2 regions of the Enterovibrio litoreus genome follow, and region 1 is predicted to be linked to the other one. Evidence: riboswitches for the same ligand, from Rfam matches in the RefSeq annotation. Region 1 holds a riboswitch; the other holds the start of a gene.

Region 1 (5,373 bases):
ACCGAGTCCAGCACATCAATACTGGTAACAGTCACAATCGCATCTCTCTTATGAGTTAAGTGTCTTAAAAATAAGTATAGATGCGGTTGATTGATGCGCAATGTCTGACCAGTGTTTCAATGCTAACATTATGAAATATATTGCTTTATGATTTCATTTGGCGCGCTAAGTTCTGAGATTTCCGCGTGATAGACCACTTTTCCATCGTCTATAAACAAAACGTTATCAGCGACAGCCATGGCATCTTCAGGGTGATGAGTAACCATCAAAATGGTGATGTTTGATTGTCGAGCGAGTTGTTTTACCTGTTCTAGCATATCTTTACGCAACGAAGGATCGAGTGCAGAGAAGGGCTCATCAAGCAGCAACAGCGGACGGTTGCGAACCAGGCATCGTGCCAGTGCGACACGTTGTTTTTGGCCGCCAGAAAGCTGCCCAGGCAATCGGTCAAGATAGCCTTCTAATCCAACTTGCTCAGTGGCTTGCTCTACGGATTTTTTATCATCGGCATTAAGTGCCAAACGCGGACTGATGCCGAGCCCAATGTTTTCGAACACGGTTAAATGGGCGAAAAGGTTGTGCTCTTGAAACAAGATCGAAAGTGGACGCTCATGTGCAGGGGCTTGGGTGAATGTCTCGTCACCAAATTGCACACTGCCACCACTTGGCGGCAGTAAACCGCACAGCAGCGAGAGCAGGGTGCTTTTACCCGCCCCACTTGGGCCGAGAATCGCGGTGATGGAACCTGGCGCAGATTCAAACGAAAAAGACAGTGTTTCTGCCTGATAGTGATACGACAATTCACTGACTTTTAGCATGACGTTTTCTCGTGATCAAAGTTTCAATAAGGGCATAGCTGCCAAGGCTCAGTGCAAACAGGACAAGCGATGCTGCCGCCGCTGCATCCATTTGGTAGCTTCCCATTAAATGGAACAAGTACAGAGGGAGAGTTTGAAAATCTTGACTGCCGACTAGGGCGATTGCGCCTAAATCTCCCGTTGATAATACGAAGCTGACGGCGAATGCGCGCGCAATGGGTGCGCTAAGGGCTCGCCATTCGATCAAACGTAGTCGGTTGAGTCCTTTGATACCAAGGCTATTACAAAGACCATGGTATTGCTGTGCGAGCTGATAGGCTGGCTGGCTGAGTACCTTCACCACATAGGGCAAAGCCATTAAGGTATTGACTGCGAGTATTAACCAATACGGTGAACTGAAGACATCCATATGTTCACGCAGCATCAAAAATAATCCCGTCCCCAATACCACGCTAGGTACAACCAAAATGAGTGAGGCGGCCATTTCAATACCATCGGCACGTTTTGATTGCTCTGTCAGACGCCAGAATCGGCTGGTCAGCACAATTGTCGCACCCAACACAAATGCGCAGACAGCACTGCCAAACGCCAAAGAGACAGAGTTGGCCGTTGCGCGCCATAACGCACCTTGTGTGAGTACTGACAAGGCGCTGGTGTTGATACCACTCACCAGCACCATGACGAGTGGAGGCAAAACCAACAGCGCTGAAAAACCGATCCAAACGCTATCCCATATTTTCTCGCCTCGAGAATCACAACGTTTGGGCAACAGAATGTTGCTGTCTTTACCTTGCAGGGTCACAGGCTTGGTCATGCGCTGCACCACCAGATGGAATAAACCGCAGAGAATCAATTGCCACAAGGCAAGCAGCGCACCTGTTTGCAAATCGAAATCAAAACGGATGGCCTGATAAATAGCCAGTTCAATGGTGGTTGCACCCGGGCCGCCACCGAGTGCCATTACGGCGGCAAAGCTGGTAAAGCACAACATGAATACCAAGCCAATGGTATGGGGCAATTGCTGGCGTAAATACGGCCATTCAAGCAAGCGAAATTGATGCCATCCTCGTATCCCCAGTTGCTGCGCCAAACGGCGTTGATCTGACGGGATTTGATCTAGGGCTTGAACCAGTAATTGAGCAGAAAAGGGCAAGTTAAAGAAAACGTGTGCGAGCAATATGCCGGGCAAGCCGTAGATGCTCACATCCCATTCCATGCCAAATAGCGGCAGCGTGTCTGCCAGCAATCCGCTTTTACCATAAATCGCCAACAGGCCAAAAACGCCGACCAACACGGGTAGCACAAGGGTCATGGAAAACAGTTTAAGCAGCAGCGCTTTGCCTTTGAACTGACGTCGCGATAACGCATGGGCAACGGGGATCGCTAGCCCGACAGAAAGCAGTGTGGAAAGCAGCGCTTGTTTGAAACTGAAAACAGTGACGTGTTGAAGGTAAGGATCACGCCATAGCGAGGCGACATCTAACGACGGTGCTTGAGAAAGCAAAGAAAACAACGCGGCGCTGATCAGCGCCGCGATTAACGAGGCCGAGAGAATGCCCGGCCACGTTCTAGATGGGTTTAGCACGATGTTATTTCACTAATGCGGATTGCCATTCACGGATCCAAGTGCGACGATTATCCGCGACTTTTTCAGGTGTGAACTGCAAACTTTTGCTAGGAACAGACAGGGTATCAAAGCCTTTTGGTAACTCGACGCTCGTAACGGGATACATCCAGTTGCCTGTTGGAATCGCGTTCTGAAAACCATCACTTAAGATAAATTGCATAAACTCATCAGCCAATTTTTGGTTGTTCGAGCTTTTCACTTTTGCCGCCACTTCCACTTGCATATAGTGGCCTTCTTCGAAGTTAGCGCTGGTGAAGTTCGGGTTTTCTTCCGCAATCAGGTGATACGCAGGGGACGTGGTGTAAGAAAGCACCATGTCGGACTCGCCGTTCAAGAACATATTGTAGGCTTCAGACCAACCTTTGGTCACCGTGACCGTTTTGCCCGCCAGTTTCTGCCATGCGCTAGCAACATGATCGCCGTAGACAGATTTCATCCACAGCATTAAGCCTTGGCCGGGTGTTGAGGTGCGCGGGTCTTGGTAGATAACGGAAATGTCATCGCGTGTTTCAACCAGATCTTTCAAGCTTTTCGGCGGGGTTTTCAGTTTGGTTTTGTCGTACACAAACGCGAAGTAGCCATAGTCGAAAGGCACGAACGTGGTATTTTTCCAGCCATCGGGTAGCGTGACGTTTTTCACGTCCACAGTGTGCGGTGCAAGCAAGCCAGTTTTTTCCGCTTCCGCCATTAAGTTGGTGTCTAGGCCAAGCAGGATGTCAGCTTTGCTGTTTTTACCTTCAAGGCGCAGGCGATTAAGAATGGTTACGCCATCTTCCAATGCCACTAGGTTCAAGGTGCAATCACATTGCGCTTCAAACGCTTTTTTCACCGCAGGACCCGGACCCCAATCAGCGGCAAACGAGTCGTAGGTGTAAACGGTTAACGTGTTAGAAGTATCGGCTAACGCAGGGCCCGCCATGGCCATGGTTAACATCAGGGTGGAAAATGGGATTTTCATGGTTGCCTCACATCATGTTCGGCGAGGCTGAGGGTCATTGAGTTGAGTTGCACTCCGCGACATCTCATTCCTACGCCAGCATTATCTGGTTCAGGTTTATGGGTTTAGCGTTCGCAATCTCAGCCGACTTCATGTCAGCTCCCCACGAGATGGTTGATATTGTAATCATCAAGGCGATGATTACCAATCATTGTTATGGCTTATTGAGCGACCAGTCGTAATCGTACTGGATTTTACCTGACCAGCCTTTCAGCGGCTTCCCGTCACGATATAGGTCTATCTGTTCCAAAATAGCTTGTTCATTGCGACCAAAATCAACGCCATACCAGTCGTAAATGGATGATAAGGTCAATGTATTGCCTTCAATGACGGCACCTTTGGCGCTATTGGTGAACTGTGTTGCCGCTGCATCAAGCAAAGACTCGGTGTTCTCAGCAGTAAAGGCAGTGTTGGCCAAATTCGGGCAACCAAGACTGGCGCAATTCACGGCATAATGAATGCGCGAATCGTTCCAGATCGGACGAAGAATGCGGTGCTCAATATCATTTAATGTCAGCGATTGCCCTGCGACCGTGGTGACTTTGTCATCCCATGGGCCAAAACTTAAAAAACCACCCAGCTTGGTGATGGATTTAATGGGGTATTCATCAAGAATAAGCTTCACGGTCAGCGCATTGTACAGATTCACCCAGTAAGCAAATTGCTCGCTTTGACGATAGTTACGTGGGTCAAGTGAGGTTAAATCGGTCAGGTATTGCTCCAGTACAGCCTTGTCTTGAGCTGACACTGCGCCATAGTTGAATAGGGTATGCTGACCTTGTTCGGTCAGGTAAGAATCTAGAAGCTGTTGCCATTTGCTGTGATCGAAAGATGCTGAAGATGTTTCGTTGCTGCGATCCCAAATGGGCCATAACTCACTTTTCGGCGCAGCAAAAGCTTGACTCGACAGTAAGAGCAGTGCGGCGAATAAGGTGAGGTAACGTGGCAGAGTGTTGTGCATGGCTTATCCCTAACTTGATGTGATTCAATTGACACGTACACCCAAGCAACCTCAGATGCTTGTTCAGCGAGAGGTTGATTGGGTTCATACCGATAGCGCTTAGATATCAGACCTTCTCTCTTGCCGTTTTCTTTCTTTGTGTTTACGGATGACATAAAAAAACCGACCATCACGATCGGTTTTTATAGCAGTTATACTCTTTTAGTGCCGAGTGGCTTACGCCAAAAACGCCGGGATCTTCGCTTCGTATTCGGCAATTTTGTCTTCATGTTGCAGTGTCAGGCCAATGCTATCGAGACCTTCCAGCAAACAATGACGACGGAAATCGTCGATTTTAAACGAATAGACCTTGTCACCCGCAGTCACCGTTTGCGCTTCCAGATCCAAGGCGATTTCTGCCCCATCGTTGGCTTCAACAAACGCAAACAACTCGTCAACTTCCGCTTCTGTTAATTGCACTGGCACCATCTGGTTGTTGATGGAATTACCGTAGAAAATATCGGCAAAGCTGGGTGCAATCATCACTTGGAAGCCAAAATCGGCCAGTGCCCAAGGGGCGTGCTCGCGCGATGAACCACAACCAAAGTTTTCACGAGCAAGCAAAACGCTCGCGCCCTTGTAGCGAGGCTGGTTCAGCACAAACTCAGGGTTGTCCTGTGTGCCGGCTTCATCGAGGAAACGCCAATCGTGGAATAGGTGCTTACCAAAACCCGTGCGATTTACTTTCTGCAAAAATTGCTTTGGAATGATCGCGTCGGTGTCGACGTTCGCCGCGTCCAGTGGTGCCACCAGACCAGTATGTTGTTTAATTCCTGACATGGTGATTCCTTATACGCTCTGAATGTCGAAGCTGTTTACGTCAACAAAGTGACCGGCGACAGCGGCAGCGGCGGCCATGGCTGGGCTAACCAGATGAGTACGGCCTTCACGACCCTGACGGCCTTCGAAGTTACGGTTACTGGTGGATGCG
Region 2 (5,373 bases), 330 kb from region 1:
ACTCAGTGAAATTGAAATCGCAGTGAAGATGCTGTGTACCCGCGGCTAGACGGAAAGACCCCGTGAACCTTTACTACAGCTTGGCACTGAACATTGACCCTACATGTGTAGGATAGGTGGGAGCCTTAGAAGCACGTACGCCAGTATGTGTGGAGGCAATCTTGAAATACCACCCTTGTATGCTTGATGTTCTAACGTTGGCCCCTAATCGGGGTTGCGGACAGTGCCTGGTGGGTAGTTTGACTGGGGCGGTCTCCTCCCAAAGAGTAACGGAGGAGCACGAAGGTGGGCTAATCACGGTCGGACATCGTGAGGTTAGTGCAATGGCATAAGCCCGCTTGACTGCGAGAATGACAATTCGAGCAGGTACGAAAGTAGGTCATAGTGATCCGGTGGTTCTGAATGGAAGGGCCATCGCTCAACGGATAAAAGGTACTCCGGGGATAACAGGCTGATACCGCCCAAGAGTTCATATCGACGGCGGTGTTTGGCACCTCGATGTCGGCTCATCACATCCTGGGGCTGAAGTCGGTCCCAAGGGTATGGCTGTTCGCCATTTAAAGTGGTACGCGAGCTGGGTTTAGAACGTCGTGAGACAGTTCGGTCCCTATCTGCCGTGGGCGTTGGATGATTGAGAGGGGCTGCTCCTAGTACGAGAGGACCGGAGTGGACGAACCTCTGGTGTTCGGGTTGTCACGCCAGTGGCATTGCCCGGTAGCTAAGTTCGGAATTGATAAGCGCTGAAAGCATCTAAGCGCGAAGCAAGCCTCGAGATGAGTCATCCCTGACACTATAAGTGTCCTAAAGGGTTGTTGGAGACTACGACGTAGATAGGTCAGGTGTGTAAGCGCTGCGAGGCGTTGAGCTAACTGATACTAATTGCCCGTGAGGCTTAACCATACAACACCCAAGGGGTTTTAGCGGACTCAGATAAGAACATTGAATGTGTATTGAGAAATAGGCTAGTCAGATTTTCTTCAGATTTTTGTTTTTCGCGCAAGCGAGGGACACAACAAAATTTGCTTGGCGACCATAGCATTATGGACCCACCTGATCCCATGCCGAACTCAGTAGTGAAACGTAATAGCGCCGATGGTAGTGTGGGGTCTCCCCATGTGAGAGTAGGACATCGCCAGGCTTCAAATTCGTTTTCATCTTTTTAAGATAAAGATGAAGGCAAAAAGTTTAGATACCCGCGTTGAACGGCGTGTATCGGATAGACACCAAGGTGTTTATCACCGTGTGGAGCGGTAGTTCAGTTGGTTAGAATACCGGCCTGTCACGCCGGGGGTCGCGGGTTCGAGTCCCGTCCGCTCCGCCACTTATTAGAGAAACCTCAGCAGAAATGTTGAGGTTTTTTGCTATCTGCGCCCCAGAAAAGTGCTTCGCACTTTAGGTTGCGTCCGGGAGGCCGGCCCACTTGCCGTGCGCGTTGAGTCCGGTTACTTCACCATTAATTTAAAGACGCCTCGCCAGAAATGACGGGGCTTTTAATCGTTTTGCTCCCAGAAAGCTTGTGACGCCGCGACACGCATTAGCTTGATTGAATGCAAGCTCAGTTGTTCTCAAATCTATTTTGAAGTTTCTTCTTCTTACGCACCTCCTGAAGCATCGTTTTTAATATCTTTTTTTGGGAAAGTTCACACATTCAAGCGGTTGGATCTATAGGTGCTTGCCGTGTTAGTGGCAATCGAACTGTAGATTCCTTTGGGCACTTCCTATGCGGCCATGCACTTTTTCTTATTAATAATTTCATTAATTGTTTGATTTGTTGTAGTAAGAAGTCTAGAACTTCATGTATGACAATCCATACATGAAGTGATCGGTGTTGAGTTATTGCATATTATGCAATGCAACAATGGATTTGATTGGTTTTTTTCTTACTATTGAGAGCTTTTTTTTATACCATCACGTTATTATCAAACCACTATTTAACGGCTTGGAGAGTCATCAAATGAATGATTTATCAGCATTAATTCAAATGACGTTACTTTGTACAGCAGTTGCAACTGCTGTGGCTGGTCCAGCGGTTATTGCTTTACTCGTATTTAATAAATACAAACAAAACCTTGCTGAAAAGCACGACATTGCTTAATTCCTGTTCAGTTGGAGTGCGCTGTGTTACTAAACTCTGGCTATTTTGCTTATTGTCGTTAGAATAACGTCCGTATAGGGGTGTAGCTCCAATTGGCAGAGCAGCGGATTCCAAATCCGCGTGTTGGGAGTTCGAATCTCTCCACCCCTGCCACATTCAAGGCCTCGACAGCAATGTCGGGGCTTTTTTGTGTCTGTCACTTTTTCACTTCAGTATCACTTCGGCTTCAGCGTATCTCTAATACATCTCAGTTATACGCAATCACATCCATTTATCACCCTTGTTTTAGCGCTTGTTGATTTTACGGCGTATCATATTGCTACTGTTTTAAGCTACGAGTGGTTTCAGTTTATGAATCAAGCGATTTTGCTTTTCTACATTGCACTTGGCGGCGCGGTAGGTGCTTGTTCTCGTTATCTCATTTCTGAGCTTTGCGTTATTTTATTAGGTCGAGGTTTTCCTTATGGAACGCTAACGGTGAACGTTATTGGTTCATTGATAATGGGATTTCTTGTGGCAGCACTTGAACAGGAAACCTTTGGTCCTGGTCCATGGCGGCACTTGATTGGCCTTGGTTTTCTTGGTGCACTCACAACGTTCTCGACGTTCTCAATGGACAACGTTTTGCTGCTTCAGCAAGGTGAATGGTTCAAAATGGGACTTAACATCGTATTGAATGTTGTAGTGTGTATTTTCTCAGCGTGGGCTGGTTTTCAGCTTTTAATGCGCAGCTAATCACAAACACTAAGGTTGAGAAGGCGTAGCGCATTTCTTATACTGCTGCTGATACTTGTCGGAGTGCCACTTGGCTGAGACCGCGAAAGCGGGATCCGTTGAACCTGATCAGGCTAATACCTGCGAAGGAAACAAGAGAAGCAAATACAATCGTGTTTTTAGATTACGTCACCCCAAATGGGGTAAGTGTATCTATGCGTAACACACCTCTTGCAGAGCAAATCCGGCAAGCATTTATTCCCTCAATTAATGGAGTAATGCTATGTCGACCCGTAAACAAGCCAGAAACGAAGCTAAAGATTTCATCGACAACCTGTCGGTACAACCCTTCCCTAATTCTAAGAAAGTCCACGTTGTAGGATCCCGTCCTGATATCCGTGTTGGTATGCGACAAATCTCATTGTCTCCAAGTCTGATTGGCGGCAATAAAGAAACGCCACAATTTGAAGATAACGAGCCTGTATTGATATATGACACCTCAGGTGTCTATACGGATCCTGATTATCACATTGATATTTATGCGGGCTTGCCAAAGCTTCGTGAGCGCTGGATTGAAGAGCGTTCCGATACGGAGTTACTCGATAAGGTCACGTCTGAATTTGCTCAAACTCGCTTGGATGACGATACGCTAGATGAACTGCGTTTCGGTAGGCTGCCTGATATCCGTCGTGCGAAAGCAGGTAAGCGAGTGACTCAGCTTTACTATGCGCGACAGGGTATTGTTACGCCGGAAATGGAATACATCGCCATACGTGAAAATATGGGACGCCACAAATATGCAGATGATCAACTGAATCACCAGCATCCAGGGCAAAGCTTTGGTGCCAATCTACCTAAAGAAATCACCCCAGAGTTTGTGCGCAGAGAAGTCGCGGAAGGTCGCGCGATCATCCCATCTAATATCAACCATCCCGAATCCGAACCGATGATTATCGGGCGAAATTTTTTGGTTAAGGTCAACGCCAACATTGGTAATTCGTCTGTGAGTTCTTCAATAGAAGAAGAAACAGAGAAGTTGGTGTGGTCGACTCGCTGGGGTGGCGATACGGTCATGGATTTGTCGACGGGACGAAACATTCACGAGACCCGTGAGTGGATCTTGCGTAATAGCCCCGTACCGATCGGCACTGTACCTATGTATCAGGCGCTTGAGAAGGTTAACGGGATTGCAGAAAACCTAACGTGGGAGGTAATGAGAGACACGCTTATTGAGCAAGCCGAGCAGGGGGTTGACTACTTTACGATTCACGCTGGTGTTTTGCTGCGATATGTACCAATGACTGCCAAGCGCGTGACGGGAATAGTGTCTCGTGGTGGATCTATTATTGCGAAATGGTGCCTTGCTCATCACACTGAAAGTTTCCTCTACACCCACTTCAGAGAGATCTGTGAAATTTGTGCTCAGTATGATGTCGCGCTTTCTTTGGGGGACGGCTTGCGCCCCGGCTCAATTGCAGATGCGAATGATGAAGCGCAATTCTCTGAGTTGCGCACTTTGGGTGAGTTGACCAAAGTCGCTTGGGAGTACGATGTACAGGTCATGATTGAAGGCCCTGGTCACGTGCCGATGCACATGATCAAAGAAAACATGAACGAGCAACTCAAGCACTGTCATGAAGCGCCTTTTTATACTCTCGGCCCACTGACGACGGATATCGCACCAGGTTACGACCACATCACATCTGGCATTGGTGCTGCCATGATTGGTTGGTTCGGTTGCGCCATGCTTTGCTATGTGACACCGAAAGAACACCTTGGCTTACCGAATAAAGACGATGTCAAAACCGGCTTGATCACTTACAAATTGTGCGCGCATGCCGCAGACCTCGCAAAGGGCCACCCTGGCGCGCAGGTTCGCGATAATGCCTTGTCTAAAGCACGTTTTGAGTTTCGCTGGGAAGATCAATTTAATCTGGCGCTTGACCCAGATACAGCGCGCGCTTATCACGACGAAACGCTGCCTCAAGAGTCTGGCAAGGTGGCGCATTTCTGTTCGATGTGCGGGCCTAAGTTTTGCTCCATGAAGATAAGCCAAGAAGTCCGGCTTGCTTTTGCTAAAGACGAAAGCGCTAAAAACCAAGAGAAAGGCCAAGCGGTAGAAGTTCAGATGCTGGATGATCCGCTGGAAGGCATGAAACAAAAATCGGCAGAGTTCTTGGCCAAAGGCAGTGAACTTTACCACCAGAAAGCGTAGGAGGAGCGATGAAACCTTCAACGTTAAACCATCGTGTATCATTTGCGCGTCTCGAGGAGGGCATTGGCCCTCTTTATCCGGTGGTTGATGACATTGTATTGCTCAAGCGCTTGTTGACGCTGGGCGTGCGCACCGTTCAGCTTAGGGTCAAAGATCCCAATCATCCCGACTTAGACGTCATGATCGAAGAGGCCGTCTCCGCTGGAAAGATCGCTAAGGCTCAGGTTTTTATCAATGATTACTGGGAGAAAGCACTCGCAGCAGGGGCATACGGTATACACCTCGGTCAAGATGATCTGAAAGATGCAGATCTCGAGGCCATTGCTCAGGCGGGGGTTCGTTTGGGGAT

What was found. A riboswitch is a leader RNA that binds a small molecule or an ion and turns the genes downstream of it on or off. The one in region 1 is predicted to bind thiamine pyrophosphate.
Region 2: linked by a shared signal. The riboswitch ahead of thiC (phosphomethylpyrimidine synthase ThiC) and the one ahead of thiB (thiamine ABC transporter substrate binding subunit) in region 1 are both predicted to bind thiamine pyrophosphate.

What each region holds. Positions count from the first base shown of each region.
Region 1 is NZ_CP166194.1:365,492-370,864, forward strand. Features, by position in the region: gene AB8599_RS01690 (GGDEF domain-containing protein) at 1-35, opposite strand, end outside; gene thiQ (thiamine ABC transporter ATP-binding protein) at 129-818, opposite strand; gene thiP (thiamine/thiamine pyrophosphate ABC transporter permease) at 802-2,403, opposite strand; gene thiB (thiamine ABC transporter substrate binding subunit) at 2,408-3,403, opposite strand; TPP riboswitch at 3,454-3,558, opposite strand; gene AB8599_RS01710 (DUF547 domain-containing protein) at 3,597-4,403, opposite strand; gene leuD (3-isopropylmalate dehydratase small subunit) at 4,620-5,222, opposite strand; gene leuC (3-isopropylmalate dehydratase large subunit) at 5,232-5,373, opposite strand, start outside.
Region 2 is NZ_CP166194.1:31,167-36,539, forward strand. Features, by position in the region: rRNA gene AB8599_RS00120 (23S ribosomal RNA) at 1-900, shown strand, start outside; rRNA gene rrf (5S ribosomal RNA) at 1,023-1,138, shown strand; tRNA gene AB8599_RS00130 (tRNA-Asp) at 1,245-1,321, shown strand; gene AB8599_RS00135 (hypothetical protein) at 1,859-2,095, shown strand; tRNA gene AB8599_RS00140 (tRNA-Trp) at 2,172-2,248, shown strand; gene crcB (fluoride efflux transporter CrcB) at 2,447-2,830, shown strand; TPP riboswitch at 2,880-2,978, shown strand; gene thiC (phosphomethylpyrimidine synthase ThiC) at 3,093-5,024, shown strand; gene thiE (thiamine phosphate synthase) at 5,033-5,373, shown strand, end outside.